Regions from separate parts of the Enterobacter cloacae complex sp. IR5418 genome, predicted to be linked through region 2. Evidence: predicted binding sites of a transcription regulator. Region 2 holds the regulator's gene; the other holds the start of a gene.
The links. The regulator Fur, encoded in region 2, represses iron uptake genes when iron is present. The targets are predictions, from matches to a motif close to ATAATAATGAGAACNACTATCAA.
Positions count from the first base shown of each region.

Region 1: a site for Fur is predicted at 6,437-6,459, ahead of gpmA (2,3-diphosphoglycerate-dependent phosphoglycerate mutase). Genes of this name have one in related genera too.

Region 1 is NZ_JBMKHS010000004.1:160,705-175,889, forward strand. It holds gene modE (molybdenum-dependent transcriptional regulator) at 1-206, shown strand, start outside; gene modF (molybdate ABC transporter ATP-binding protein ModF) at 274-1,746, shown strand; gene galE (UDP-glucose 4-epimerase GalE) at 1,948-2,964, shown strand; gene galT (galactose-1-phosphate uridylyltransferase) at 2,974-4,020, shown strand; gene galK (galactokinase) at 4,024-5,172, shown strand; gene galM (galactose-1-epimerase) at 5,166-6,209, shown strand; gene gpmA (2,3-diphosphoglycerate-dependent phosphoglycerate mutase) at 6,483-7,235, shown strand; gene aroG (3-deoxy-7-phosphoheptulonate synthase AroG) at 7,297-8,349, opposite strand; gene ACOTX7_RS05450 (protein YbgS) at 8,654-9,013, shown strand; gene zitB (CDF family zinc transporter ZitB) at 9,113-10,051, shown strand; gene pnuC (nicotinamide riboside transporter PnuC) at 10,048-10,767, opposite strand; gene nadA (quinolinate synthase NadA) at 10,790-11,833, opposite strand; tRNA gene ACOTX7_RS05470 (tRNA-Lys) at 12,164-12,239, opposite strand; tRNA gene ACOTX7_RS05475 (tRNA-Lys) at 12,381-12,456, opposite strand; tRNA gene ACOTX7_RS05480 (tRNA-Val) at 12,460-12,535, opposite strand; tRNA gene ACOTX7_RS05485 (tRNA-Lys) at 12,563-12,638, opposite strand; gene cpoB (cell division protein CpoB) at 12,800-13,588, opposite strand; gene pal (peptidoglycan-associated lipoprotein Pal) at 13,598-14,119, opposite strand; gene tolB (Tol-Pal system beta propeller repeat protein TolB) at 14,154-15,185, opposite strand, start outside.
Region 2 is NZ_JBMKHS010000002.1:315,472-330,656, reverse strand. It holds gene seqA (replication initiation negative regulator SeqA) at 1-33, opposite strand, end outside; gene ybfF (esterase) at 217-990, shown strand; gene ybfE (LexA regulated protein) at 1,119-1,406, shown strand; gene fldA (flavodoxin FldA) at 1,562-2,092, shown strand; gene fur (ferric iron uptake transcriptional regulator) at 2,383-2,829, shown strand; gene chiQ (ChiQ/YbfN family lipoprotein) at 2,933-3,259, opposite strand; gene chiP (chitoporin ChiP) at 3,307-4,722, opposite strand; gene glnS (glutamine--tRNA ligase) at 5,171-6,838, opposite strand; gene nagE (PTS N-acetyl glucosamine transporter subunit IIABC) at 7,008-8,957, opposite strand; gene nagB (glucosamine-6-phosphate deaminase) at 9,283-10,083, shown strand; gene nagA (N-acetylglucosamine-6-phosphate deacetylase) at 10,139-11,287, shown strand; gene nagC (DNA-binding transcriptional regulator NagC) at 11,296-12,516, shown strand; gene nagD (ribonucleotide monophosphatase NagD) at 12,562-13,314, shown strand; gene asnB (asparagine synthase B) at 13,565-15,185, shown strand, end outside.

The DNA.
Region 1 (15,185 bases), on a different contig from region 2:
AGGCCGCAGAAGCCGATAACCAGCTACGCGGACGTATCAGCCACGTCGAACGCGGTGCAGAACAGTGTGAAGTGCTGATGACCCTGCCGGATGGACAGCTGCTCTGCGCCACCGTGCCGGTGAACGACGCCACCGAATTAGAAGAAGGTGCTGTGGTGACCGCATATTTCAATGCAGACCGGGTAATTATCGCCACATTGTGCTAAGCGCATTGACAACCCTGCTAACAGTGAGTATCCCTGACATCTGTTGCTGCAAAAAATGGGATAACACATGCCATCATTGCATATTTCGCAAGGCACGTTTCGTCTTAGCGATACCCGTACCTTAACGCTGCCAGAGTTGACCCTGCGCGCCGGAGAAAGTTGGGCGTTTGTGGGCACGAACGGCAGCGGAAAATCGGCGCTGGCCCGCGCTCTGGCGGGTGAATTAACCCAGCTGAAGGGTGAACGCCGGTGCACCTTTACCCGGCTGACGCGCCTTTCCTTTGAACAGCTGCAAAAGCTGGTCAGCGATGAGTGGCAGCGTAACAATACCGATTTGCTCAGCCCCGGCGAAGAAGATACCGGCCGCACGACGGCGGAAATTATCCAGGATGAGATAAAAGATCCTGCCCGCTGCCAGCAGCTGGCGGAGCAATTTGGCATTACCGCCCTGCTTAACCGTCGCTTCAAATACCTCTCTACCGGCGAGACGCGCAAAACGCTGCTGTGCCAGGCGCTGATGAGCGAGCCGGAACTCCTGATCCTGGATGAACCCTTTGACGGGCTGGATGTGCAGTCCCGCGCGCAGCTGGCAGCATTGCTGGCGACGCTCAACCAGCAGGGATACACCCTTGTACTGGTCCTTAACCGCTTTGATGAGATCCCGGATTTCGTACACTATGCGGGCGTGCTGGCAGACTGTAGCCTGACCGAAACCGGCGAGAAAGCCGTGCTGCTGCGGCAGGCGCTGATTGCACAGCTGGCGCACAGTGAAAAACTGGACGGTATCGCCCTGCCGGAGCCGGATGCGCCTTCGGCACGCCACGGGCTGGATCCCGCTCAGCCGCGCATTGTGCTACGCGACGGGGTGGTTGCTTACGACGATCGCCCTATTCTTCATCACCTCAGCTGGAAGGTTAATCCTGGCGAGCACTGGCAGATCGTCGGCCCTAACGGGGCGGGTAAATCCACGCTGCTGAGCCTGATCACCGGCGATCACCCGCAGGGATACAGCAACGATCTGACCCTCTTTGGCCGTCGGCGCGGCAGCGGGGAAACCATCTGGGACATCAAAAAGCACATCGGCTATGTCAGCAGCAGCCTGCATCTGGACTACCGGGTGAGCACCTCGGTGCGAAACGTGATCCTCTCTGGCTTCTTTGACTCTATCGGTATTTATCAGGCGGTATCCGACAAGCAGCACAAGCTGGCGCAGCAGTGGCTGGATATTCTGGGCATGGATAATCGGATAGCCGATGCGCCATTCCACAGCCTGTCGTGGGGGCAGCAGCGGCTGGCACTGATCGTCCGCGCGCTGGTCAAACACCCTACGCTACTGATTCTGGACGAGCCGTTGCAGGGGCTGGATCCGCTTAACCGTCAGCTGATCCGCCGCTTTGTGGATATCCTGATTAGCGAAGGTGAAACCCAGCTGCTGTTTGTGTCCCACCATGCGGAGGATGCGCCATCCTGCATCACCCATCGGCTGGAATTTGTCCCGGACGGCGAGCATTACCGCTACCTGCTAAGCAAAATCGATTAACCTCTGGAGGGCGCTGCCCTCCGCTTTTCAGACAACCTGCAACAACACATCTCTATCTCTTTGATCTACAATGCACTCACTCTTTTAAAAAGCGGGTGTGAAAACCAGTGTAAACGATACCACTATTTTATCCCATGTCACACTTTTCGCGTCTCTGATATGCTATGGTTAATTCATACCATAAGCCTAATGGAGCGAAATATGCGAGTTCTGGTAACAGGTGGTAGCGGTTACATAGGAAGTCATACCTGTGTGCAACTGCTGCAAAGCGGCCACGATGTCGTCATTCTTGATAACCTGTGCAACAGTAAGCGCAGCGTGCTGCCGGTCATTGAACGCCTTTCGGGTAAACAGCCGACTTTCGTGGAAGGCGACATCCGCAATGAAGCGTTGATGACGGAAATCCTTCACGATCACGCGATTGAAACCGTTATCCACTTCGCCGGCCTGAAAGCGGTTGGCGAATCGGTGGCAAAACCGCTTGAGTACTATGACAACAACGTCAACGGTACCCTGCGCCTGATCTCCGCCATGCGTGCGGCGAACGTGAAAAACTTTATCTTCAGCTCCTCCGCCACCGTCTACGGCGATCAGCCAAAAATCCCTTACGTTGAAAGCTTCCCGACCGGTACGCCGCAAAGTCCGTACGGCAAAAGTAAGTTGATGGTGGAGCAGATCCTCACCGACCTGCAAAAAGCCCAGCCGGAGTGGAGCATCGCGCTGCTGCGCTACTTCAACCCGGTTGGCGCGCATCCGTCAGGGGATATGGGCGAAGATCCGCAGGGCATTCCTAATAACCTGATGCCCTATATCGCGCAGGTTGCCGTAGGGCGTCGCGAATCCCTGGCGATTTTTGGTAACGATTATCCCACCGAAGATGGCACCGGCGTACGCGATTACATTCACGTGATGGATCTGGCCGACGGCCACGTGGCGGCAATGCAGCAGCTGGCAGATAAACCGGGCGTGCATATTTACAACCTCGGCGCCGGGATCGGCAGTAGCGTACTGGATGTGGTGAATGCCTTCAGTAAAGCCTGCGGCAAGCCGGTGAATTATCACTTCGCGCCCCGCCGTGACGGCGACCTCCCGGCTTACTGGGCCGATGCCACCAAAGCGGATAAAGAGCTTAACTGGCGTGTCACCCGCACGCTTGATGAAATGGCACAGGATACCTGGCACTGGCAGTCACGCCATCCGCAGGGGTATCCGGACTAAGGATTTGTCATGACGAAATTCAATCCCGTCGATCACCCCCATCGTCGTTTTAACCCGCTCAGCGGGCAATGGATTTTGGTTTCACCGCATCGCGCCAAGCGCCCCTGGCAGGGGGCGCAAGAGACGCCTGCCAAACAGACGCTGCATCAGCACGATCCGGACTGCTTCCTCTGTCCAGGCAATACGCGCGTGACGGGCGATAAAAACCCCGATTACACAGGCACTTTCGTTTTTACTAACGACTTTGCCGCGCTGATGACCGATACGCCGGACGCGCCGGAAAGCCACGATCCGCTGATGCGCTGCGAAAGCGCCCGCGGTACCAGCCGCGTGATCTGCTTCTCTCCCGATCACAGCAAAACGCTGCCGGAGCTGAGCGTTGAGGCGTTGAAAGAGGTGGTTACTACCTGGCAAACGCAAACGGCGGAGCTGGGCCAGACCTACCCGTGGGTGCAGGTGTTTGAAAATAAAGGCGCGGCGATGGGGTGCTCAAACCCCCATCCGCACGGTCAGATTTGGGCGAACAGCTTCCTGCCAAATGAAGCCGAGCGTGAAGACCGACTGCAAAAAGCGTATTTCACCGAGAACGGTTCGCCGATGCTGGTGGATTACACCCAGCGTGAGCTGGCGGATGGCAGCCGTACCGTGGTGGAAACCGCGCACTGGCTTGCGGTAGTCCCTTACTGGGCGGCGTGGCCGTTTGAGACGCTGTTACTGCCTAAAGCCCATGTTCAGCGCATCGCGGACCTCAACGACGCCCAGCGTGACGACCTTGCGCTGGCGCTAAAAAAACTGACCAGCCGTTACGACAACCTCTTCCAGAGCTCTTTCCCCTACTCCATGGGCTGGCACGGCGCGCCGTTTAACGGCGAAGAGAATCAACACTGGCAGTTACATGCACACTTCTACCCGCCGCTGCTGCGTTCTGCGACGGTACGTAAATTCATGGTGGGCTATGAAATGCTGGCGGAAACCCAGCGTGACCTGACGGCGGAACAGGCGGCAGAACGTCTGCGTGCCGTTAGCGACGTCCATTATCGCGAATCAGGAGTCTAAAAAATGAGTCTGAAAGATAAAACACAATCCCTGTTTGCTGAGAAATTTGGCTACCCTGCCACCCATGTTATCCAGGCGCCAGGCCGCGTTAATCTGATCGGCGAGCACACCGACTATAACGACGGTTTTGTCCTGCCCTGTGCCATCGACTACCAGACGGTGATCAGCTGTGCGAAACGCGACGATCGTCACGTGCGGGTGATCGCTACGGATTACGACAACGAAATTGACGAATTTTCTCTCGATGCGCCGATCGTAACCCACGACAGCCAGCAGTGGTCGAACTATGTTCGCGGCGTGGTGAAGCACCTGCAAAAGCGTAACAAGAATTTCGGCGGGGCCGATCTGGTGATCAGCGGCAACGTGCCGCAGGGGGCGGGATTAAGCTCTTCTGCATCACTGGAAGTGGCGGTCGGCACCGTGTTCCAGCAGCTTTATCATCTGCCGCTGGACGGGGCGCAGATCGCCCTCAACGGTCAGGAAGCGGAAAACCAGTTCGTGGGCTGCAACTGCGGCATTATGGATCAGCTGATTTCCGCGCTGGGTAAGAAAGAACATGCTTTGCTGATTGACTGCCGCTCCCTCGGGACCAAAGCGGTTCCGCTGCCGAAAGGTGCGGCGGTGGTGATCATCAACAGTAACTTCAAACGCACCCTGGTGGGCAGCGAGTACAACACCCGCCGCGAACAGTGCGAAACCGGCGCGCGCTTCTTCCAGCAACCAGCCCTGCGTGATGTCTCACTTGATGAATTTAACAAGGTTGCTCACGAGCTGGATCCGGTTGTCACGAAGCGCGTGCGTCATATACTGACGGAAAATGCCCGTACCGTAGAAGCCGCCTCCGCGCTGGCAAAAGGTGATCTGAAACGGATGGGCGAGCTGATGGCAGAATCGCATGCCTCAATGCGTGACGATTTCGAAATCACCGTGCCGCAAATTGACACCCTGGTGGAAATTGTAAAAGCCACAATTGGCGACAAAGGCGGCGTACGTATGACCGGCGGTGGGTTTGGCGGGTGCGTCGTCGCCCTGGTGCCGGAAGAGCTGGTCCCTGCCATTCAGGACGCCGTGGCTAAACAGTACGAAGCCAAAACGGGCATCAAAGAAACTTTCTATGTCTGCAAAGCATCACAAGGAGCCGGACAGTGCTAAACGAAACACCTACACTCGCACCGGATGGTCTGCCGTATCGCCTGTTAACCCTGCGCAACAGCGCCGGGATGGTGGTTACGCTGATGGACTGGGGCGCAACGTTACTTTCTGCCCGCGTACCGATGCCTGACGGCAGCGTGCGCGAAACCTTGCTCGGCTGCGCATCGCCCGAGCAGTATATCGAGCAGACCGCGTTTCTGGGCGCATCCATCGGCCGCTACGCCAACCGCATCGCCAGAAGCCGGTTTACGCTGGACGGCGTAGAGTATTCCCTGCTTTCAAGCCAGGGTGAAAATCAGCTGCACGGCGGCCCGGAAGGATTTGATAAACGTCGCTGGAAGATTGTGCAGCAAAATGACGGTGAGGTCTGGTTCTCTCTGGACTCCCTCAACGGAGACCAGGGCTTCCCGGGCAATCTCACCGCAACCGCGCGCTTCACCCTGACTGAAGATAATCGCATCGCCATTGAGTACCGCGCCACGGTCGACAAGCCGTGCCCGGTCAACCTGACCAACCACGCCTATTTCAACCTTGACGGCAACCAGACCGATGTTCACAGCCACAAACTTCAGATCCTAGCGGACGCGTATCTGCCGGTCGATGAGATGGGTATCCCTTATCAGGGGCTGAAGCCAGTTAGCGGTAATAGCTTTGATTTCCGCCAGCCGAAAACCATCGCCCAGGATTTCCTCAATGATGACGATCAGCGTAAGGTGAAAGGCTACGACCACGCTTTCCTGTTGCAGGCGAAAGGCGATCTTTCTCAACCTGCCGCACAGGTCTGGTCGGCTGATGAGAAGTTACAGATGACGGTCTACACCACTGCCCCTGCCCTACAGTTCTACTCCGGTAACTTTCTGGAGGGGACAACGGCGCGTGAACATGACGCCTACAGCGCCTGGCAAGGACTGGCGCTGGAGAGCGAGTTCCTGCCGGACTCGCCTAACCATCCTGAATGGCCGCAGCCGGACTGCGTGCTACGTCCGGGTGAAGAGTACGTGAGCGTCACCGAGTATCATTTCATTCCGCGCGCTTAATGTCCGGCGGCGCTACGCATGTGCGGGCCTGCGAATGAAGGCCGGATAAGCGAAGCGCCATCCGGCAAAAAAGCCAGCCCTCCCGACGAGGGCTTTTTTCTGCTCCGCTTGCTGAAAATAGCGGCGATCGCAGACAAAATCATAACCCTTGATTCACATGCATCTTACACTCTCGAACTATTTTCGCTATGGTTAGGGTTAAGCGTTGCTGCTGGCACAGTCACGGCAATATAATGAGAATTGTTATCATTCAAAATGCTTGAGGAGTAAGAAATGGCTAATACTAAGCTTGTCCTGGTGCGCCACGGCGAAAGCCAGTGGAACAACGAAAACCGCTTCACCGGTTGGTATGACGTTGATCTGTCCGAGAAAGGCGTGAGCGAAGCAAAAGCGGCAGGTAAGCTGCTGAAAGAAGAAGGCTTCACCTTTGACTTTGCTTACACCTCTGTGCTGAAACGTGCCATCCATACCCTGTGGAACGTTCTGGACGAGCTGGATCAGGCCTGGCTGCCGGTTGAGAAATCCTGGAAACTGAACGAGCGTCACTACGGTGCGCTGCAAGGTCTGAACAAAGCGGAAACCGCAGAAAAATACGGTGACGAGCAGGTTAAGCAGTGGCGTCGTGGTTTTGCAGTCACGCCTCCAGAGCTGAGCAAAGATGACGAGCGCTACCCGGGTCACGATCCGCGTTACGCGAAGCTGACTGAGGCTGAACTGCCGCAGACCGAAAGCCTGGCGCTGACCATCGACCGCGTTGTGCCTTACTGGAACGAAACCATTCTGCCACGCCTGAAAAGCGGCGAGCGCGTCATTATCGCTGCTCACGGTAACTCCCTGCGTGCGCTGGTGAAATACCTGGACAACATGGGCGAAGATGAGATCCTCGAGCTGAACATCCCTACCGGCGTGCCGCTGGTGTACGAGTTCGACGAAAACTTCAAGCCAGTTAAACATTACTACCTGGGTAACGCCGACGAAATCGCTGCAAAAGCGGCGGCCGTGGCGAACCAGGGTAAAGCGAAGTAATATTCGCCAGACATAAAAAAAGCGTGGAGCAATCCACGCTTTTTTATTGCCCGCGACAAACTTAGCCGCGACGCGCTTTTACCGCATCCGCCAGCTGACGGAGGATCGCATCGGTATCGTCCCAGCCAATGCAGGCATCCGTCACGCTCTTACCGTAGACCAGCGGCTCGCTGCCCTCCAGGTTCTGGTTGCCTTCCACCAGATGGCTCTCAATCATTACCCCAATCACTGCGCGTTCACCGCTGGCGATTTGCTGACAAACATCTGCGCCGACTTCCATCTGCTTTTTGAACTGTTTGCTGGAATTCGCATGGCTGAAGTCGATCATCACCTGCGGCGGCAGACCTGCTTTTTCCAGCCCGGCCTTCACCTCTGCCACGTGTTTAGCGCTGTAGTTAGGCTCTTTACCGCCGCGCAGAATGATATGGCAATCGCCGTTACCGCTGGTGTTCACGATAGCCGAGTGGCCCCACTTGGTCACCGACAGGAAGCAGTGCGGCGCGCCAGCCGCATTGATGGCATCAATGGCGACCTTAATAGTGCCATCAGTGCCATTTTTGAAACCCACCGGGCATGACAGGCCAGACGCCAGCTCGCGGTGCACCTGAGATTCAGTCGTACGCGCGCCAATAGCGCCCCAGCTCATCAGGTCTGCCAGATACTGCGGGGTGATCATATCGAGGAATTCACCGGCAGCAGGCAGCCCGCTGTCGTTAATTTCCAGCAGCAGCTTACGCGCAATACGCAGGCCGTCGTTGATCTGGAAACTGTTGTCCATGTGCGGATCGTTGATCAGCCCTTTCCAGCCCACGGTGGTACGCGGTTTTTCGAAATAAACGCGCATCACGATTTCCAGTTCGTCTTTCAACTCCTCACGCAGGGCCAGCAGACGCGACGCATACTCTTTGGCCGCAGCAGGATCGTGAATGGAGCATGGGCCAATCACCACCAGAAGACGATCGTCGCTCCCTTTGAGGATCTTGTGGATCGCCTTGCGGGCATGAGACACCGTGTTGGCGGCATTTTCGGTGGCGGGGAATTTTTCAAGGAGCGCTACGGGAGGTAATAACTCATTGATCTCTTTAATGCGTAAATCGTCGTTCTGATAATTCATCTTCTTTCCGGCTCTGCCATATCTTTAGTAATGAAAGCAATGCTTTCAATCTAACTTGTCGGCCCCGAAGTGTAAACGGGCTTTTACACTTCACGCAGATAATTCCTGGAATTCAGCTAAAATACGCAACAAAATAGCGAAAAATGAGATCTGGCCTAAACTTTTTACTTGTAACGACTGAATTTAAATATTTCTACGCGATTCCATCCTGACATAACTCGGGAAACTGGGATCTTTCGCCACTGAACAAGATGCACTGTTGGAGAATGTTATCCAGCGTAACGATAAGAACAGGAGCACCATGATGAAAATGACGAAACTGACTACGCTTTTCCTGACGGCAACCCTTACCCTGGCAAGCGGTAGCGTACTGGCAGCCGATACCGGCTCTTCCGGCAGCAACGGCGACGCGAATGCCGCTGCCGAAGCGGGCCAAGTTGCGCCGGACGCAAAACAGAATATTGCGCCGAATAATGTTGATAACAACAATATCAACACGGGCAATACCAATACCGGCGGTACGAACACCGGCACGATGAATCATGACGGTATGAGCACTGACGAGGTTCATAAAAACTCAATGTGTAAAGACGGCAAATGCCCGGACCCGAATGACAAAGTGGGCAGCGATGCCGATACCAAAACAGACGGTACGACTCAGTAACCTTCTGTAAGGTAAAAGAGGGAGAGCGAATGCTCTCCTTTTTTATTTAAGCTCTTAAAAACGCTACACTAAAAATAATAATAAATCAGGAACGATACCATGGCGCACTCCCACTCCCATCCTCCCGCTGCTGGCGATGAAAATGCCAAACGGCTTCTGCTGGCCTTCGGCGTCACCGCCACCTTTATGATCATAGAAGTGATCGGCGGGCTGATATCCGGCTCTCTGGCGCTGCTGGCCGATGCCGGGCATATGCTGACTGACGCTGCCGCGCTCCTGTTTGCTCTGCTGGCCGTGCAGTTTGCCCGTCGCCCTCCCAATGCCCGCCACACCTTTGGCTGGCTCAGACTGACCACGCTTGCTGCCTTCGTGAATGCGATTGCACTGGTGGTGATTACTATTCTTATCGTCTGGGAGGCTTTTCAGCGCTTTCGGCATCCCCAACCGGTAGCCGGAACAACGATGATGGTCATCGCCGTTGCCGGGTTGGTCGCCAATATTCTGGCGTTCTGGATATTGCACCGCGGCAGCAGCGAAAAAAATCTGAACGTGCGGGCCGCGGCGCTTCATGTGCTGGGCGATCTGCTGGGTTCTGTGGGTGCCATCGTAGCGGCGCTGATTATTATGGGCACGGGCTGGACCCCTATCGACCCGATTCTTTCCGTGCTGGTATCGTGCCTGGTATTGCGCAGTGCCTGGCGGCTATTGAAAGAGAGTGTTAACGAGTTGCTGGAAGGCGCTCCCACGTCGCTGGATATTGGCGAGCTAAAACGCAATCTGTGTCGCTCCATTCCTGAAGTTCGTAACGTTCACCACGTTCACGTCTGGCTGGTGGGAGAGAAACCGCTTATGACGCTGCACGTTCAGGTTATCCCGCCCCACGATCACGATGCGTTGCTTGAGCGTATTCAGCACTTCCTTGAGCATCACTACGAAATTGCCCACGCCACCATTCAGATGGAGTATCAGCCGTGTAACGGGCCAGACTGTCACCTGAACGAGGCGCAGTCCGGCCATTCACATGCCCATCACCATTAACGGGAAAGCGCGCGAGAGCCACGCTCACGCGCGCTGTTAATCCACATACGGCTGCCGTTCAGGGCAATGAAGGTCAGCAGCATGTACTCCAGCGACATGGCATACACGCCCTGACGGGCAAAAATCACCACGCTTATCACGTTAATGACTACCCACAGCAGCCAGTTCTCCACGTATTTACGGGTCATCAGGATCATCGCGGCAATCGACAGCACCATCATGCTGGAATCCCAGAAGGGGAAGGCATCCGGCTGAAGTTCAGGCATCGTCACGTTTAATCCCAGACCCGACATCACCGAGACCGCCACGCGCGTCAGGAAGGCAAATACCGAATCAATAAAGACCGTCATAAAGCCAATAGCCACCACGCAGGCAGCGAACCAGGCGATGGCTTTTGGCAACGGTAGCCAGCGGATTTGTAGCTCCGCCTCCTGCTGACTGTTTTGCCGCGACCAGGCATACCAGCCATAGATATTGGCCGCGAAAAAGAACACCTGTAGAAGCAGGCTGGCGTAGAGCTGGATCTGGAAGAAGATAATCGCAAACAGCGTGACGTTAATCAGCCCGAACGCATAGTTGCTGATCTTCTCAAGGCTGGCCAGCCAGATACAGAGTAATCCGGCCAGCGTCCCTACCGCTTCAATCCACGACAGGTCATAGCCGCCCGCACCAATCGGGATATGAACCAGGATGTTCTGTGTGCTAAAAAAATCCATTTTTTCTCCGGGGCGTAATGAGTTAAGTACGTAGTGTAGCCGCAAAATCCAGCATACGGTTAAGCGGAATTAACGCGCCTTCACGCAGGGTGGCATCCACGTGGATTTCATGCGCTGCGCCACCGTTCTCCAGCCCCTCCGCAATCGCCTTGAGTCCATTCATCGCCATCCACGGGCAATGCGCGCAGCTGCGACAGGTCGCCCCTTCTCCGGCGGTCGGCGCTTCGAGCAATACTTTTTCCGGCACGGCCTGCTGCATCTTGTAGAAGATACCGCGGTCGGTCGCCACAATGAGCTGTTTGTGCGGCAGGGTTTTCGCGGCATGTATAAGCTGGCTGGTGGAGCCGACGGCATCCGCCATGTCGACGATGGACTGCGGGGATTCCGGGTGCACGAGAATGGCGGCGTCCGGGTATAACCCTTTCATGCGTGTCAGTGCCTGGGTCTTAAACTCGTCGTGAACGATACAGGCACCCTGCCAGCACAGCACATCCGCACCGGTCTGTTTTTGCACGTAATTTCCCAGATGGCGATCGGGCGCCCAGATGATTTTCTCCCCCAGGCTGTCCAGATGTTCAATCAACTCAACGGCGATACTGGACGTCACTACCCAGTCTGCCCGGGCCTTTACAGCAGCGGAGGTGTTGGCGTAGACCACAACGGTACGGTCGGGGTGGGCATCACAAAAGGCGGTGAACTCGTCAATCGGGCAACCGAGGTCGAGGGAACATTCAGCGTTCAGCGTCGGCATCAGAACCGTTTTTTCCGGGCTGAGGATTTTTGCCGTTTCCCCCATAAAACGAACGCCCGCGACCAGCAGCGTGGAGGCAGGATGTTTAGCACCGAAACGCGCCATCTCCAGGGAGTCTGAGATACAGCCGCCCGTCTCTTCCGCCAGTTGCTGAATTTCCGGGTCGGTGTAGTAATGCGCCACCATCACCGCATCACGCTCTTTAAGAAGGCGCTTGATTTTCTCACGATAAAACTGCTTCTCATCCCGGCTTAGCGGAGCAGGCTTCGGCGGGAAGGGATAGATTGCGGTTTCGGGATTAAACATCACACTCATTATGGCTTCTCGTTTTGCTGGCTTAACAATATTGCCTTTCTTTTGCATGAGATAACAAAAATGAGGCAATGGTGTTTTATATACTAAACAAGATAGCGAATCTGAGGGGAAATGTCATCGGGAATTGATGCTGGCGGCAATTGTCGGGTGGCGGCTTCGCCTTACCCGACCTACAAAGCACGGGCGAACGACAGATAGCAAAAAGGCGCCTTTAGGGCGCCTTTCTACATTGGTGGGTCGTGCAGGATGACTCGGCTTCGCCTCGCCCTTCGGGCCGTTGCTAAAGCAACGTTATCCTTCACGTTTAATATCTGAGTAAGACATTAAAATTGGTGGGTCGTGCAGGATTCGAACCTGCGACCAATTGATTAAAAGTCAACTGCTCTACCAACTGAGCTAACGACCCATTCGGGTGTTGCCTGAATTATCACTCGGAACCAATAAAATTGGTGGGTCGTGCAGGATGACTCGGCTTCGCCTCGCCCTTCGGGCCGTTGCTAAAGCAACGTTATCCTTCACGTTTAATATCTGAGTAAGACATTAAAATTGGTGGGTCGTGCAGGATTCGAACCTGCGACCAATTGATTAAAAGTCAACTGCTCTACCAACTGAGCTAACGACCCGAGTGGTGGGTGATGACGGGCTCGAACCGCCGACCCCCTCCGTGTAAAGGAGATGCTCTACCAACTGAGCTAATCACCCACTCTGTACTGCCGGAACTGCTTTAAGTGGTGGGTCGTGCAGGATTCGAACCTGCGACCAATTGATTAAAAGTCAACTGCTCTACCAACTGAGCTAACGACCCACTTTTGCGCTGCTTTCACGTTGTTTGATATCCCGTGGCAACGGCGGCATATATTACTGATTTAAGAATTCAGCGCAACAAAAATTTCGATGAAGATCACTTAACTGCTTAGGAATCATTCTGCACGACCAGAAATAACGCGATTTCTGGTCATGCGGTAATCAACCCATCGAACTCAAACGTTTTTGCGCTTGTTTAGCGCCGTCGGTACCCGGGAATTTCGCAACCACCTGCTGATAAACCGCTTTGGCTTTTGCAGTGTCGCCTTTGTCCTGCATGATCACGCCGACTTTATACATCGCATCAGGCGCTTTCGGTGATTTCGGGTAATTTTTCACCACAGAGGCAAAATAAAACGCCGCATCATCCTTTTTACCCTTGTTGTAATTCAACTGACCCAGCCAGTAGTTCGCATTTGGCTGGTAAGTGGAATCAGGGTACTTCTTAACGAAGTTCTGAAACGCAACGATAGCATCGTCCTGACGCGATTTGTCCTGCACCAGGGCAATGGCCGCGTTATAGTCCGTATTCGCGTCACCGCTCTGTACAGGCGCACCAGACGACGCGGAAGCATCTGCCGCAGGTGCAGGCGCTGCCGCACCGCTTTGATCGCCTGCCGCTGGCTGGGCTGCTGCTCCGCCGCTGTTCAGGCTATCCATCTGCAACAAGATTTGCTTCTGGCGCTCCACAACCTGATTAAGCTGATACTGACTCTCCTGGATCTGACCACGGAGAGAATCAATATCATTCTGGTTATCGGAAAGCTGCTGCTGGAGTTGAGTTAAAAGCTGGCTGTGAGCGTTAGAAATACGCTCGAGTTGAGTGACCCGGTCTTCTACCGAGCCTGAGCCGACACTACTGATTGGTGCCTGAGCAAAAGCGGCCCAGGGGGCCGCTATTCCAACCAGTAACGACAGACTCATCAGATGATGTCTGAAGTTACTGCTCATGCAATTCTCTTAGTAAACAAGTACGGCACGACGGTTTTTGGAGTAAGCCGCTTCGTCGTGACCCAGTACTGCTGGTTTTTCTTTACCGTAAGAAACGATGGAGATCTGGTCAGCAGAAACGCCTTTACCCTGGAGGTACATTTTAACAGCGTTTGCACGACGTTCACCCAGGGAGATGTTGTACTCCGGAGTACCACGTTCGTCCGCGTGACCTTCTACGGTGACTTTGTAAGACGGGTTGCTACGCAGGAAGTTTGCGTGCGCATCCAGCATCGCAGCGAAGTCAGAACGGATGTCGTATTTATCCAGATCGAAGTAAACGATGTTGTTCTGCTGTAACTGCTGCATCTGAAGACGCGCTTGCTCTTCAGAAGACATATTGCCATTGCCGTTAGCGTCCATACCGGTGCCGGCACCCATCATGCCTTCGCCGCTCTGGTCATTGCTTGCGTTCTTGTTAGAAGAACACGCTGCGATTGCCATAACAGGCAGAGCGATCATCAGCCCCTTCAGCACTTTGTTCAGTTGCATTTCTAAGATTCCTTTAGTAATCAATTAATTATTATTACAGATACGGCGACCAGGCAGGTGATTTTACCTGTCCATCAGTTGCCGGAAGACGCGCTTTGAAACGCCCATCTGTAGAAACCAGATTCAGCACGGATCCCATCCCCTGAGAAGAGCTGTAGATTACCATGGTGCCGTTAGGTGCCAGACTTGGCGTTTCATCCAGGAACGTTGACGACAGTATTTGTACGCCCCCCGTTACCAGATCTTGTTTGGCAATGTGCTGCTGACCACCCGCAGTGCTGACCATTACCATTGTTTTACCATCGGCACTGACGTCAGCATCCTGGTTCTGAGAACCTTCCCAGGTAATACGCTGCGCTGCTCCGCCGTTGATATTCACTTTATAAACTTGTGGACGACCTGCCTGGTCAGACGTAAAGGCCAGATTCTGGCTGTCCGGGAACCAGGTTGGCTCAGTGTTGTTGCTACGACCATCCGTGACCTGACGGATCTGACCAGAACCAATATCCATCACGTACAGGTTCAGGCTACCGGTTTTAGACAGGGCAAACGCCAGTTTAGTCCCATCCGGAGAGAACGCAGGTGCACCGTTGTGACGCGGGAATGACGCAACCTGACGCACAGCACCGTTAGAGAGCGTCTGGATAACCAGCGCGGAACGGCCGCTTTCGAAGGTTACGTACGCCAGCTTAGAGCCGTCCGGAGACCATGCCGGAGACATCAGCGGCTGCGGAGAACGGTGTACGGTAAACTGGTTGTAGCCATCGTAGTCAGAGACGCGCAGCTCATAAGGGAACTGGCCGCCGTTGGTCTGTACTACGTACGCGATACGGGTACGGAACGCACCTTTAATACCGGTCAGCTTCTCGAACACTTCGTCACTCGCAGTATGACCTGCGTAACGCAGCCACTGCTTGTTCACTTTATAGGTGTTTTGAGCCAGAACGGTACCCGGCGCCCCGCCGGTATCCACCAGCTGATAAGCGACGTTATAGCCACCGTCTGGTGCAGGGGTAACCTGTCCGACAACCACCGCGTCAATACCCAAAGCAGACCATGCGGCAGG
Region 2 (15,185 bases):
ATAGAGTTCGTCATCAACTTCGATTGTTTTCATCTTAATCCAGTGCGATATCTTATCTGAATACAAGTCGTTGAGATTATAAGGTCAAATCCCAACAGCGGATAGCGTCAAACCAGGTTGGCGGCAAAAGTCGGATTAAACTGGATCCTTGCCCCCGGGCGGCAGAATGGTCAACATGATACCCTAACCTGACAAACCTAAAAAAAGAACTTTGCCATGAAATTGAATACCCGAGCGCAAACTGCACAATCGCCGAACAATAATTCTCCCATCGTACTGGTTCACGGCCTGTTTGGTAGCCTGGATAACCTGGGCGTGCTGGCGCGCGATTTAGTGACCGATCACGAGATCCTCCAGGTTGATATGCGCAATCACGGACTTTCCGGGCGCTCGGAGGAGATGACCTACGCCGCCATGGCGCAGGATCTGCGTGACACCCTCGATGCGAACGATATCCAGAAAGCGACGTTCATCGGGCATTCAATGGGCGGCAAAGCGGTGATGGCGCTCACTGCGCTGGCCCCTGAGCGGATCTCCGGGCTGGTGGTCATTGACGTGGCCCCCGTCAATTACGACGTTCGTCGTCACGATGAGATTTTCGCTGCAATCAACGCCGTGACGGCGTCAGGCGTCTCCACACGCCAGCAAGCGGCTACCGTTATGCGCGAACATCTCGATGAAGAAGGCGTGGTGCAGTTCCTGCTGAAATCGTTTGTTGACGGACAATGGCGCTTTAACGTCCCGGTGCTCTGGGATCAGTATTCGCATATTGTGGGTTGGGAAACCGTGCCCGCCTGGCCACACCCTACCCTCTTTATTCGCGGCGGCAACTCCCCTTACGTTACTGACGCGTACCGAGACACGCTGCTGGCACAGTTCCCGCAGGCCCGTGCTCACGCCATTGCCGGTGCCGGGCACTGGGTACACGCGGAAAAACCGGATGCCGTCCTGCGCGCCATTCGCCGCTATCTTACTGATACTGCGAATTGATTAAAAAGCCAGCGACCGGAAGCCGACGGGCTTCCAGTCGTTGGCGTGTGGATTTGGGTAATGTATGATGGCGCGCTTATCGCCCGGGCATTAGCAGGGCGGCGTGTTTCCCCCGAAGTCTCAGAATCATGGCCAAAGAACAAACGGACCGTACGACACTAGATCTGTTCGCGAATGAGCGTCGACCGGGACGACCGAAAACGAATCCGCTTTCGCGCGATGAACAGCTGCGTATCAATAAACGCAACCAGCTTAAACGCGATAAAAATCGTGGACTTAAGCGTGTCGAACTGAAGCTGAATGCCGATGCCGTCGATGCGCTTAACGAGTTAGCTGACGCGCGCAACATCAGCCGCAGCGAACTGATCGAAGAGATGCTGATCGCCCAGCTTGAGACGTTACGCGGCAAGGCGTGAGTCAGAAAATCCCCAATATTACCTTTTTCATGTAGCACAGAGTGCAGTCCTGCGTGATAGCTGTTTCCGCAGGGTTGCCTGTTCTGCTATTATTGCCCTTATCCGTGGACAATTTGCGCCACCATACCATTAAGTTTCAAGAGGTTATTTTACTCATGGCAATCATCGGCATTTTCTTTGGCAGTGATACCGGCAATACTGAAAATATCGCAAAAAACATTCAAAAACAGCTCGGTAAAGACGTTGCTGATGTGCATGACATCGCCAAGAGCAGCAAAGAAGATCTCGAGGGCTATGACATCCTGCTGCTGGGCATCCCGACCTGGTACTACGGTGAAGCACAGTGTGACTGGGACGATTTCTTCCCAACGCTGGAAGAAGTAGACTTCAACGGCAAGCTGGTTGCCCTGTTCGGTTGTGGCGATCAGGAAGACTATGCAGAGTATTTCTGTGATGCGCTGGGCACCATTCGCGACATCATTGAGCCACGCGGTGCGGCGATCGTCGGTCACTGGCCAACAGCCGGTTACCACTTCGAAGCGTCCAAAGGGCTGGCCGATGACGATCACTTCGTTGGCCTGGCCATTGATGAAGACCGTCAGCCAGAGCTGACCGCTGAGCGTGTTGAAAAATGGGTTAAGCAGGTTCGTGAAGAGCTGAACCTGGACGATATCCTTAACGCCTGATTTCCCTGCGGCGCAACTCCGGTTGCGCCCGTTTCCAGGTAAAACCGATTAAATTAATTGCTACAAACTTTTAACTTTTTTGTCCAGACCTGTACAATATCCCCCTGGTAAAAAGTGGGTGCCATCGAACAAGTTTGTTGGTGATACCACGTTTTTATAAGCATACTTTGCTTGAGACTTGCAGTTTTCATTTAGCCATGGCAGTTCTATAATGAGACGCATTATCCCAAGTGCATTTTCTGTCACTTCTTCTTTTGAAGTGAATCGTTTAGCAACAGGACAGATTCCGCATGACTGACAACAATACCGCATTAAAGAAAGCTGGCCTGAAAGTAACGCTTCCTCGGTTAAAAATCCTTGAAGTGCTTCAGGGGCCAGACAATCACCATGTCAGTGCGGAAGACCTTTATAAGCGTCTTATCGATATGGGTGAAGAGATTGGGCTGGCAACCGTCTATCGTGTGCTGAACCAGTTTGATGACGCGGGCATTGTTACTCGTCATAATTTCGAAGGCGGTAAATCCGTGTTCGAACTGACTCAGCAGCACCACCACGATCACCTGATCTGCCTCGACTGTGGCAAGGTCATTGAATTCAGCGATGATTCCATTGAATCACGCCAGCGTGAAATCGCCGCCCGTCATGGCATCCGCCTGACCAACCACAGCCTGTACCTGTACGGTCACTGCGCTGAAGGTGATTGCCGTGAAAATGAACATGCGCACGACGCAAAATAAGCGAGTGTACATACTCTGAGCCAGCCGTAAGGTTGGCTTTTTTTTTGCCTTTTTTGGGCAATAAAAAGCCCGGTAGCGCAGCGCCACCGGGCGTGAAAATAACTTATTTGTTGTTATTGCGTATCTCGTCCCAGATCTTATCGCAACGCTTCGCCACTTCCTGATCGTTACCGGTTTTACGCGCCTGAATACAGGCCTGGTAATCCATCACGCGAACGCTTTCCTGCGTCGCAAACTGCTCATGCGCTTTCTCTTTTTTCAGCACATTCAGCACGCTCTGGCAGGCTTCAATCTTCTCTGGCGATCCTTGTGCTGTATTGATGCAGGCGCTATACGCCTCCTTCAGACGGGAGTCTTCTTTCTGCGCCTGATCCTGCGCACACGCCACCAGCCCCGATGCCAGCAGCGCAACGATTACCCATTTTTTCATCATGTGCAGTCTCCATGCTGGCGGGACTTCACCCGCCAGCGTGTTCATCAGAAGATTGTGAATGGCGCAATGACCATGAATTTCACGTCACGCTCATCCTGGAAGATGTTGTTATATCCCCCGCCGTAGCTTGGCAGATCGGAGTGGTTGTCATACTGAGTGAAATGCAGCTTGAACATGGTTCCCTTGGCACGGCCATCCTGGAGGACATAGGCAGCATCCAGGCTATAGGCAGACTCTTTCAGGCGCTGGCTCTGATCGTAGATCGGCGCGCTGCTTGGTTTAGCATCCCAACCGTAAGCGTAGGACGCCCCAACGGACCATCCTGCAAGGTTCCAGTTTTTGAGGTCGTACATCGCGCCGAAGAACACCGCCTTTTCACCATTGGCGTTGAAATCAGAACGGTTATCCCACCAGATATCTAAACGTCCGTTTGATGAAGCGTAGGTTGGCGTCATGCGTTGCAGGAAGAAGCCCTGATTACCGTCAGCCTTAACCCATGTACCCTCAAGGCGCAGATCCACCTGGCCGATCTTATAGCCAAACGTTAAGGCTTGCAGCCAGGCAGTACCGTCATATAAGTCGTTGGCCAGCGCGACCTCATCATTAGTCCTTAAGTTATTTTGCGCATCGGCTTTGTCACGTGCGCCATAGAACTGATAGCTGGTAGAGAGTGGGCTGCCAGCGATATCGAATTTATACGATGCTTTAGCAAAGTACTGATCCATGTAGCCTTCAGCCTGACCAAACGCTGCTTCCAGGACAAAGTCATTTTTAAAGTCGTATTTCAAACCCAAAGAGTGGAGATAATCCACTTTGGTTTTACGATCGCCCTGGTAGAACTTGTCCATCTCAATGTGCCACGGTGCTTTGTACTCGTTGGTCCACATATAGGAGAAGCTCAACGCGCCCGCATCGCCGTAGTCAAAGTTAGCCCCGGCTTCCGCGCCCTGGTAGGTACCCGGCATAAAGCTCCAGTGCGGCGCTAACAGCGTTTGACCGGTTGGCTGAATATAGCCCCCACGTGCCCACACCGGGCCGTATTTGAATTTTGCAGCCGCTTTATACAGGCTGATACCGCTTTTATCACCGGACCAGTCTTCGTCATAGGCTTTATTGCTGGAGGAGAACGCAATTTCGTTCGGGTGGCCGCTGTCGCCGTTTTCAGCCATTTCGATTGCCGTGAATGCCGCAATATCCAGACCAAACATATCGGCGGCATAGCCTGACTGGAAATCCAGGTTGGCGTTCCAGGTGGAGTGAGAAAGGTTAGTTTTGTATTTATCTTCCGCAACGTCTTTACGGTCACGCTCACGCTGCCAGTAATAAACACCGCCCGTGAGGGTAGAATCTTCAATGAAACCTGCTGCTTTTGCCTCTGGTGCAACCACCAGGCCCGACATTGCTGTCACACCGGCGATAGCCAGCGCCAGCGCACTACGTTTGCCACTGAACGTACGCATAGATTATTCCTCTTTCACGAATTAAAACGCCTTAAACGGCGAAAAACAGAAAAGACCAAAAGGTCAGGGGTAGTCAGAAATACCCTCGAATTAACTACCGTCTTTAGGTTATTTTTCGCGACGCGAATTATCAATGCTTTTCCGTGGGCAAAAGTCAGGATTATGACGAAGTGCACATAATTCGTAGTACTTTGTAACATTTAGAGGAGAGCGAGGATTGGCGTGGAAATATCAGAAATTTCATCGGGTCGCGCAGGTATTTGCTGTTTATTTTTCATCCTCTTTATATTTCGTAAAAATACAAACTTTTTTTAGAAAAATAAGTAGCACTACATTGACCTGATATTTTAGCGGCTTATCTTTAAGCCCTGGCTTAATACCATGATCATTAAATAAAAAAAACGCCGCAATAAGCGGCGTTTGTTTCTCCTTGACCAGAGCAGCGTTATTATTCGCCGATTTTAGTCCATGTATCACGCAGACCGACGGTACGGTTAAATACCGGTTTTTCTGCCGTGCTGTAACGGCTGTCCAGGCAGAAGTAGCCTTCACGTTCGAACTGGAACGCTTTGCCCGCTTCAGCGGCTTTCAGAGACGGCTCGGCATAACCCTGCTTGATAATCAGCGACTCAGGGTTGATAACCGCCAGGAGGTCTTCCGCAGCACCTGGGTTAGGCACGCTGAACAGACGATCGTAAAGACGGATCTCAACCGGCAGCGCATGCTGTGCGCTCACCCAGTGGATTACACCTTTCACTTTACGACCATCAGCCGGATCTTTGCTCAGCGTCTCTGCGTCGTACGTACAGAAGATGGTCGTGATGTTACCTTCCGCATCTTTCTCTACGCGCTCGGCTTTGATCACATAGGCGTTACGCAGACGCACTTCTTTACCCAGCACCAGACGCTTGTACTGCTTGTTGGCTTCTTCGCGGAAGTCAGCACGGTCGATCCAGATTTCACCGCTGAACGGCACGTCGCGGGTGCCCATTTCCGGTTTGTTCGGATGGTTAGGCATGGAGACCAGTTCGCTTTCGCCCTGCGGGTAGTTTTCGATAACCAGCTTAACCGGATCGATCACGGCCATCGCGCGCGGCGCGTTTTCGTTCAGGTCTTCACGAATGCAGGATTCCAGAGACGCCATTTCGATGGTGTTGTCCTGCTTGGTGACGCCAATACGTTTGCAGAATTCACGAATGGACGCAGAAGTATAACCACGACGACGCAGGCCAGAGATGGTCGGCATACGCGGGTCGTCCCAGCCTTCGACGTGCTTGTCGGTCACCAGCAGGTTCAGCTTACGCTTGGACATGACGGTGTATTCCAGGTTCAGACGAGAGAACTCGTACTGGCGCGGATGCACAGGAATGGTGATGTTATCCAGCACCCAGTCATACAGACGACGGTTGTCCTGGAACTCCAGCGTACACAGCGAGTGCGTAATGCCTTCCAGCGCATCGCTGATGCAGTGGGTGAAGTCGTACATCGGATAGATGCACCACTTGTTACCGGTCTGGTGGTGTTCCGCGAACTTAATGCGGTACAGCACCGGATCGCGCATCACGATGAACGGAGACGCCATATCGATTTTGGCGCGCAGACACGCTTTGCCTTCTTCAAAGCCACCAGCACGCATTTTTTCAAACAGCGCCAGGTTCTCTTCCACGCTGCGGTCGCGGAACGGGCTGTTTTTGCCAGGCTGAGTCAGCGTACCGCGGTATTCACGGATTTCGTCAGCAGACAGTTCGTCGACGTACGCCAGACCTTTGTTGATCAGTTCAACCGCATAGGCATACAGCTGATCGAAATAGTCAGAGGAGTAGCAGATATCGCCAGACCAGTTAAAGCCCAGCCATTGCACGTCGTTTTTAATCGACTCAACGTATTCGATGTCTTCTTTTACTGGGTTGGTGTCATCGAAACGCAGGTTGCACTGCCCCTGGTAGTCTTGCGCAATACCAAAGTTCAGGCAGATCGATTTGGCGTGACCAATGTGCAGGTAGCCATTTGGCTCCGGCGGGAAACGCGTGTGGACTGTGGTGTGCTTACCACTGGCCAGATCTTCATCGATGATCTGACGAATAAAGTTACTCGGGCGGGCTTCTGCCTCACTCATCGTGGATTCCTCAAAGCGTAAACAACGTATAACGGCATATGATCTTATAACCCGGACGTAGTGACAACCCTTAAAACGTCCCGGAAGAAAATAATGGGGGCAAATGCTGCAAAAAAAAGCGGCGGAGGATATCCCCCGCCGCTTAAGGCATGACTCTACTCAGGAGCGATTACTTGCCTTTAATCTCATACAGTGGCGTCTGGCCTGCAACCACCTGACCCTGCGCCTGGATCACCAGACCGCTGAAGTCGTCGATGTTGCTGCACACGACCGGACTAATCATGGAGCGCGCATTGGCATTGAGGTAATCCAGATCCATCTCCAGAATCGGCTGACCTGCCACCACTTCGGCACCCTCTTCCACCAGGCGAGTAAAGCCCTGACCGTTCAGCGCAACGGTATCGATACCCATATGGACAACGATCTCCGCGCCTTTTTCGGTTTCGAGGCAGAACGCGTGGTTAGTATTGAAGATTTTCACGATAGTACCAGCTGCCGGAGAGACCACGGTTTTGTCCGTTGGTTTCACCGCCACGCCGTCACCGACCGCTTTGCTGGCGAACGCTTCGTCAGGCACCTGCTCAAGCGCAACAACGTCACCTGTCACCGGAGAGACCAGCGCAGCGATGGTCACCGCATTTGGCACCGCCTGCGGTTTTGCAACCGGCGCGTCAGCTACTGGCGCGCTGTCCGTTGAGGCGGCAGCAACCGGCCCACGGGCAACCACTTTTTTCATTTCATCGCCGATCGATTCGGCTTTCGCACCCACGATAACCTGGATGGTTTGCTTGTTCAGTTTCACCACACCCGACGCGCCCAGGCGTTTACACATTGCATCACTCACGCGTGCAGAGTCACCTACGGTCAGACGCAGACGGGTAATACAGGCATCAATCGCTTTCAGGTTGTCAGTACCGCCTACAGCGGCAATGTAGCTGGTTGCCAGCTGGGTTAAACCTTCTTCGGTATTGCTGTTTGCTTCACTGGTCACCACATCGTCTTTCGTATCTTCGCGGCCCGGCGTTTTCAGGTTAAACATACGAATAACCGCGCTGAACAGGACGAAGTAGATAACGAAGAATACCAGGCCCATCACCACCAGCATCCAGACGTTGCTGCTTGCCGCTGGCAGGTTGTACATCAACACATAGTCGATAGCGCCTGCGGAGAAGGAGAAGCCAGCATGGATACCCAGAAGGGTGGCGACGAACAGGCTGATACCAGTCAGGATCGCGTGCATCAGATACAGCAGCGGAGCCAGGAACATGAACAGGAATTCCAGTGGCTCGGTCACGCCGGTCAGGAAAGCGGTGATCGCAACGGACAGCAGCATCCCGCCAACCATTGGGCGACGCGCTTTCGGCGCAGCCAGGTACATTGCCAGCGCAGCGCCAGGCAGACCAAACATCATGATTGGGAAGAAGCCAGACATGAACATGCCCGCGGTGCCGTCGCCTGCGTAGAAGCGGTTGATATCACCGTGGAACACCGCGCCAGCCGCGTTGCTGAACTCACCAATCTGGAACCACGCGATGGTGTTCAGTACCTGATGCAGACCGGTTGGGATCAGCAGACGGTTAATGAAACCGAAGATGCCCGCACCCATTGCACCCGCAGACACGATCCACTCGCCGCCCGCATGGATAGCATGCTGCACCGGTGGCCACACGTAGCCAAAGATGGCTGCGAGGATCAGACAGAAAAAGCCCGTCGCAATCGGCACAAAACGTTTACCGCCGAAGAAGCTCAGGAAGTCAGGCAGTTTGATACCCGCCCAACGGTTGTACACGGCACCACCGACCAGACCGGTAATGATACCTGCCAGCACACCCATGTTGATTTCAGGGTTGATGGTTACCATCGCTTTCGTGAGGATGAAGTAACCGACAGCCCCTGCCAGTGCCGCGGCACCAGCGCTGTCTTTTGACCAGCTTGACGCCACACCGATGGCGAAAATCAGGGCCAGGTTGTCAAAAATTGCGCCGCCTGCCTGGGCAATAAACGGCACGTTAAGAAGATCGGGTTGCCCGAATCGCAGCAGCAATGCTGCAACCGGTAGCACGGCGATAGGGAGCTGCAAAGCCCTACCGAGGCGCTGGAAAAAACCTAAAATATTCATCCTATTCCCCCTACGAGACCCATTGTTAAGACTCGCGCATAAACTATGTTTTTATTGTGTCACGAACGATAGATACAGTTGATGATTCACTGGCAGTGTGAGTGTGTGAAAAATTAATTCGTATCGCAAATTAAACACCTATTTTTTGTGATTATTGTCACCAAATATCGTATTAAACCCTCCCTTTCGCTGGCTAACGACGAAAACTTATTTTATCATTCAAAAAATCAAGACGGATTGATCCGGCCTGAAAGGTTCCAGGTTACGCTTAGTTCAGGTTGCACTAATCATCCGCCCACTTTTACTTAAACTTTAGAGGTGAATAATGAGACTGATTCCCCTGGCAACAGCTGAACAAGTCGGAAAATGGGCTGCACGTCATATCGTTAACCGCATCAACGCGTTCAAACCAACAGCCGATCGTCCTTTCGTTCTCGGTCTTCCAACCGGCGGTACACCCCTGACCGCGTATAAAGCTCTGGTTGAAATGCACAAAGCGGGCCAGGTTAGCTTCAAACACGTTGTAACCTTCAACATGGACGAATATGTCGGCCTGCCAAAGGAACATCCGGAAAGTTACCACAGTTTTATGCACCGCAACTTCTTCGATCACGTTGATATTCCGGCGGAAAACATTAATCTGCTGAATGGAAACGCGCCTGATATTGACGCAGAATGCCGTCAGTATGAAGAAAAAATCCGTTCCTACGGTAAAATCCACCTGTTTATGGGCGGCGTGGGCAACGACGGTCACATCGCGTTCAACGAACCGGCATCGTCACTGGCTTCCCGCACCCGTATTAAAACGTTGACCCATGACACGCGTGTGGCTAACTCCCGCTTCTTTGACGGCGACGTCAATCAGGTACCTAAATACGCCCTGACCGTGGGCGTGGGCACGCTGCTGGATGCCGAAGAGGTGATGATTCTGGTGCTGGGCGCGGTGAAAGCGCAAGCGCTTCAGGCTGCCGTTGAAGGCAACGTGAACCATATGTGGACGATCAGCTGCTTACAGTTGCATCCAAAAGCGGTTGTCGTGTGTGACGAACCGTCCACCATGGAGCTGAAAGTGAAAACGCTGAAATACTTCAACGAGCTGGAAGCTGAGAACATTAAAGGTCTGTAATTGAATAACCGCCTCTTTTATCCGGGGCGGTCGCTTTTTTTAACCGGGGGTCGATATGTACGCTTTAACCCACGGTCGGATTTATACCGGCCATGAAATTCTGGATGACCATGCGATCGTTATCGCCAATGGCCTGATTGAACGTGTTTGCCCGCTGGCGGAACTGCCGCCGGAGATCGAACAGCGTTCCCTCAATGGAGCAGTAATCTCCCCCGGTTTCATCGACGTACAGCTCAACGGCTGTGGCGGTGTCCAGTTTAACGATACCGCAGAGGCGGTAACGGTTGAAACGCTGGAAATCATGCAAAGAGCCAACGAGAAATCGGGCTGCACCAGCTATCTGCCAACGCTGATTACCAGCAGCGATGACCTGATGAAACAGGGTATCCGCGTGATGCGCGACTACCTGGCAAAACACCCGAATCAGGCGCTGGGTTTGCACCTGGAAGGACCATGGCTGAACATGGTCAAGAAAGGCACCCATAACCCGAATTACGTGCGTAAACCCGATGCCGAGCTGGTGGATTACCTGTGCGCCAATGCCGATGTGATCACCAAAGTGACGCTGGCACCGGAAATGAGCGGCACGGACGTGATCAGCAAGCTGGCTGCCGCCGGGATTGTGGTGTCTGCGGGTCATTCGAACGCGACGCTGAAAGAGGCGAAAGCTGGCTTCCGCGCGGGCATCACGTTTGCCACGCACCTCTATAACGCAATGCCGTATATTACCGGCCGCGAACCGGGGCTGGTCGGCGCAATTCTGGATGAGCCGGACGTCTACTGCGGCATTATCGCTGACGGCCTGCATGTCGATTACACCAATATCCGCAACGCCAAGCGCCTTAAGGGCGACAAGCTCTGCCTGGTCACGGATGCCACCGCTCCGGCAGGGGCGAATATTGACCAGTTCATTTTTGCTGGTAAAACAATATACTACCGGAATGGACTGTGTGTGGATGAGAACGGCACGCTGAGTGGCTCCTCTTTGACCATGATTGAAGGGGTGCGTAACCTGGTTGAACATTGTGGGATTGCACTTGATGAAGTCCTGCGTATGGCCACGCTTTATCCGGCGCGCGCCATTGGCGTCGATAAACAGCTCGGCGGTATTGCGCCAGGTATGGTTGCAAACCTGACGGCGTTCACACACGATTATAAAATTATTAAGACCATCGTTAATGGTAACGAGGTCGTCACTGAGTAAGTAAAAGTATGACACCAGGCGGACAAGCTCAAATCGGTAATGTCGATCTCGTTAAACAACTTAACAGCGCGGCAGTTTATCGCCTGATTGACCAGCACGGGCCAATCTCACGCATTCAGATAGCCGAACAAAGCCAGCTTGCTCCCGCCAGCGTGACAAAAATTACACGTCAGCTTATTGAGCGCGGCCTGATCAAAGAAGTCGATCAGCAGGCCTCCACAGGAGGTCGCCGCGCGATTTCCATTGTCACGGAAACCCGCAATTTTCAGGCGATTGGCGTCCGCTTAGGCCGTCATGACACCACGCTTACGCTCTACGATCTGAGCAGCAAGGCCATTGCCGAAGAGCACTACCCCCTTCCTGAGCGCACGCAGGAGACGCTTGAACACGCGTTACTGAATACCATTGCGCATTTTATCGAAAGCTGTCAGCGCAAGATCCGTGAACTCATCGCCATCTCGGTGATTTTGCCCGGCCTCGTTGACCCGGAAAGCGGCGTTATTCGCTACATGCCGCATATTAAGGTAGAGAACTGGGGGCTGGTTGAGGCGCTGGAAAAGCGCTTTAAGCTGACCTGCTTTGTTGGTCACGATATCCGCTCGCTGGCGCTGGCGGAGCACTACTTTGGTGCGAGCCAGGACTGCGAAGACTCTATTCTGGTGCGCGTTCACCGTGGTACAGGTGCGGGCATCATCTCAAATGGCCGCATTTTTATTGGTCGCAACGGCAACGTCGGCGAGATTGGTCATATTCAGGTTGAACCGCTTGGCGAGCGCTGCCACTGCGGTAACTTTGGCTGTCTTGAAACCGTTGCCGCCAATGCCGCCATTGAACATCGCGTTCGCCACCTGCTGGAACAGGGTTATCAGAGCCGCGTCACGCTGGACGATTGTAAGATCGGCGCCATCTGCAAAGCCGCTAATAAAGGTGATGCGCTGGCCTGCGAAGTGATCGAACAGGTAGGACGCCACCTGGGTAAAACCATCGCCATTGCCATCAACCTGTTCAATCCGCAAAAAGTAGTGATTGCCGGTGAGATTGTGGAAGCCGAAAAAGTGTTACTGCCCGCGATTGAAGGCTGCATCAATACCCAGGCGCTGAAAGCCTTTCGCCAGAACTTGCCGGTGGTGCGCTCAACGCTCGATCACCGCTCGGCGATTGGCGCATTTGCCCTGGTAAAACGTGCCATGCTCAACGGGATCCTGCTGCAACATTTGCTGGAATCCTGATCGGACCTTATAGTAACGCCTTCTTTTTTTGATGTCGGATTGTCCATGACCATTAAGAATGTAATTTGTGATATCGACGGCGTGCTGATGCACGACAACGTTGCCGTGCCGGGTGCTGCGGAGTTTCTTCACCGCATCATCGACAAAGGAATGCCACTGGTTCTTCTCACGAACTACCCTTCACAGACTGGTCAGGATCTGGCAAACCGCTTTGCAACCGCAGGCGTCAACGTCCCGGACAGCGTGTTTTATACCTCTGCAATGGCGACCGCGGATTTCCTGAAGCGTCAGGAAGGCAAAAAAGCCTACGTGGTCGGCGAAGGCGCGCTGATCCACGAGCTGTATAAAGCGGGCTTCACCATTACCGACGTGAACCCGGACTTTGTCATCGTGGGCGAAACGCGCTCCTTTAACTGGGAGATGATGCATAAAGCAGCCTACTTTGTCGCCAACGGTGCACGTTTTATCGCCACCAACCCGGATACGCACGGTCGTGGTTTTTATCCTGCCTGCGGTGCGCTGTGTGCCGGTATCGAAAAAATCTCTGGTCGTAAGCCGTTTGTTGTCGGCAAACCGAGCCCGTGGATCATCCGCGCCGCGCTGAATACGATGCAGGCACACTCAGAAGAAACCGTCATTGTGGGCGATAACCTGCGCACCGATATTCTGGCTGGCTTCCAGGCGGGGCTTGAAACCATTCTGGTGCTGTCTGGCGTCTCGCAGCTTGATGACATTGATACGATGCCGTTCCGCCCAAGCTGGATATATCCCTCCGTCGACGAAATCGACGTTATTTAATTCAGAACCACGCCTCAGGGCGTGGTTTTTCATTTCCGCCGTCTGAAAACCTTAACCCATCTAACAAAAGCCATCTTTCATTGAATAAACATCAATAAAATCGCTTTAGACATACTCGTTTTTTAAGATTCAGCAATTGCCATTGCACTTTTTACGTTTTCACCCGTAAAACGCTTGCGCCCCCTCCCCCTTTTGCGGCATTTTCATAAGCAAGCAACATCACAACGCAACAGGGTTAACGGAGAAGGTTATGTGTTCTATTTTTGGCGTACTGGATATTAAAACTGACGCGGGCGAACTGCGTAAAAAAGCACTCGAATTGTCCCGCCTGATGCGCCATCGCGGTCCGGACTGGTCAGGCGTTTACGCCAGCGATAAAGCGATTCTGGCTCATGAACGTCTCTCCATTGTTGATGTCAACGCTGGCGCACAGCCGCTGTATAACGAGAAAAAAACGCACGCGCTGGCTGTTAACGGTGAAATCTACAACCATCAGGCGCTGCGCGCCGAGTACGGCGATCGCTACGCGTTTCAGACTGGCTCAGACTGCGAAGTGATCCTGGCGCTGTATCAGGAGAAAGGCCCGGAGTTCCTCGACGATCTGCAAGGTATGTTTGCCTTCGCGCTGTACGACAGCGAAAAAGATGCTTATCTGATTGGCCGCGACCATATTGGTATTATCCCGCTGTACATGGGGCACGATGAACACGGCAACTTCTATGTTGCCTCAGAGATGAAAGCGCTGGTCCCGGTGTGCCGCACCATCAAAGAGTTCCCGGCAGGCAGCTATCTGTGGAGTAAAGACGGTGAAATCCGCCCGTACTACCAGCGCGACTGGTTTGATTATGACGCGGTGAAAGACAACGTGACGGACAAAGCCGAACTGCGTCAGGCACTGGAAGAGTCTGTGAAAAGCCACCTGATGTCAGACGTTCCTTACGGCGTACTGCTCTCCGGCGGGCTGGACTCCTCCGTGATCTCCGCGATCACCAAGAAATTCGCTGCCCGTCGCGTGGAAGATCAGGAGCGCTCTGAAGCCTGGTGGCCACAGCTGCACTCCTTTGCCGTGGGCCTGGAAGGGGCACCTGACCTGAAAGCCGCCCAGGAAGTGGCGAACCATCTCGGTACGGTGCACCATGAAATTCACTTCACCGTGCAGGAAGGTCTGGATGCGATCCGCGATGTGATCTATCACATTGAAACTTATGATGTGACCACCATTCGCGCTTCCACGCCGATGTATTTGATGTCACGGAAGATCAAAGCGATGGGCATCAAGATGGTCCTCTCCGGCGAGGGTTCTGACGAAGTGTTTGGCGGTTATCTCTATTTCCACAAAGCGCCGAACGCCAAAGAGCTGCATGAAGAAACGGTGCGTAAGCTACAGGCGCTGCACATGTTTGACTGCGCGCGCGCCAACAAAGCGATGTCTGCCTGGGGTGTGGAAGCCCGCGTACCGTTCCTCGATAAAAAATTCCTGGATGTGGCGATGCGTATCAACCCGCAGGACAAAATGTGCGGCAACGGCAAAATGGAGAAACATATCCTGCGCGAATGTTTTGAATCCTACCTGCCAGCGAGCGTGGCGTGGCGTCAGAAAGAGCAGTTCTCCGATGGCGTGGGTTATAGCTGGATCGACACACTGAAAGAAGTAGCGGCGAAACAGGTTTCTGATCAACAACTGGAAACGGCGAGCTTCCGTTTCCCGTACAACACGCCAGCGTCGAAAGAAGCGTATTTGTACCGTGAGATCTTTGAGGAGCTGTTCCCGGTTCCAAGTGCAGCCGAGTGCGTACCGGGTGGCCCATCGGTCGCCTGCTCTTCTGCGAAAGCCATTGAATGGGATGAATCTTTCAAAGCCATGAACGATC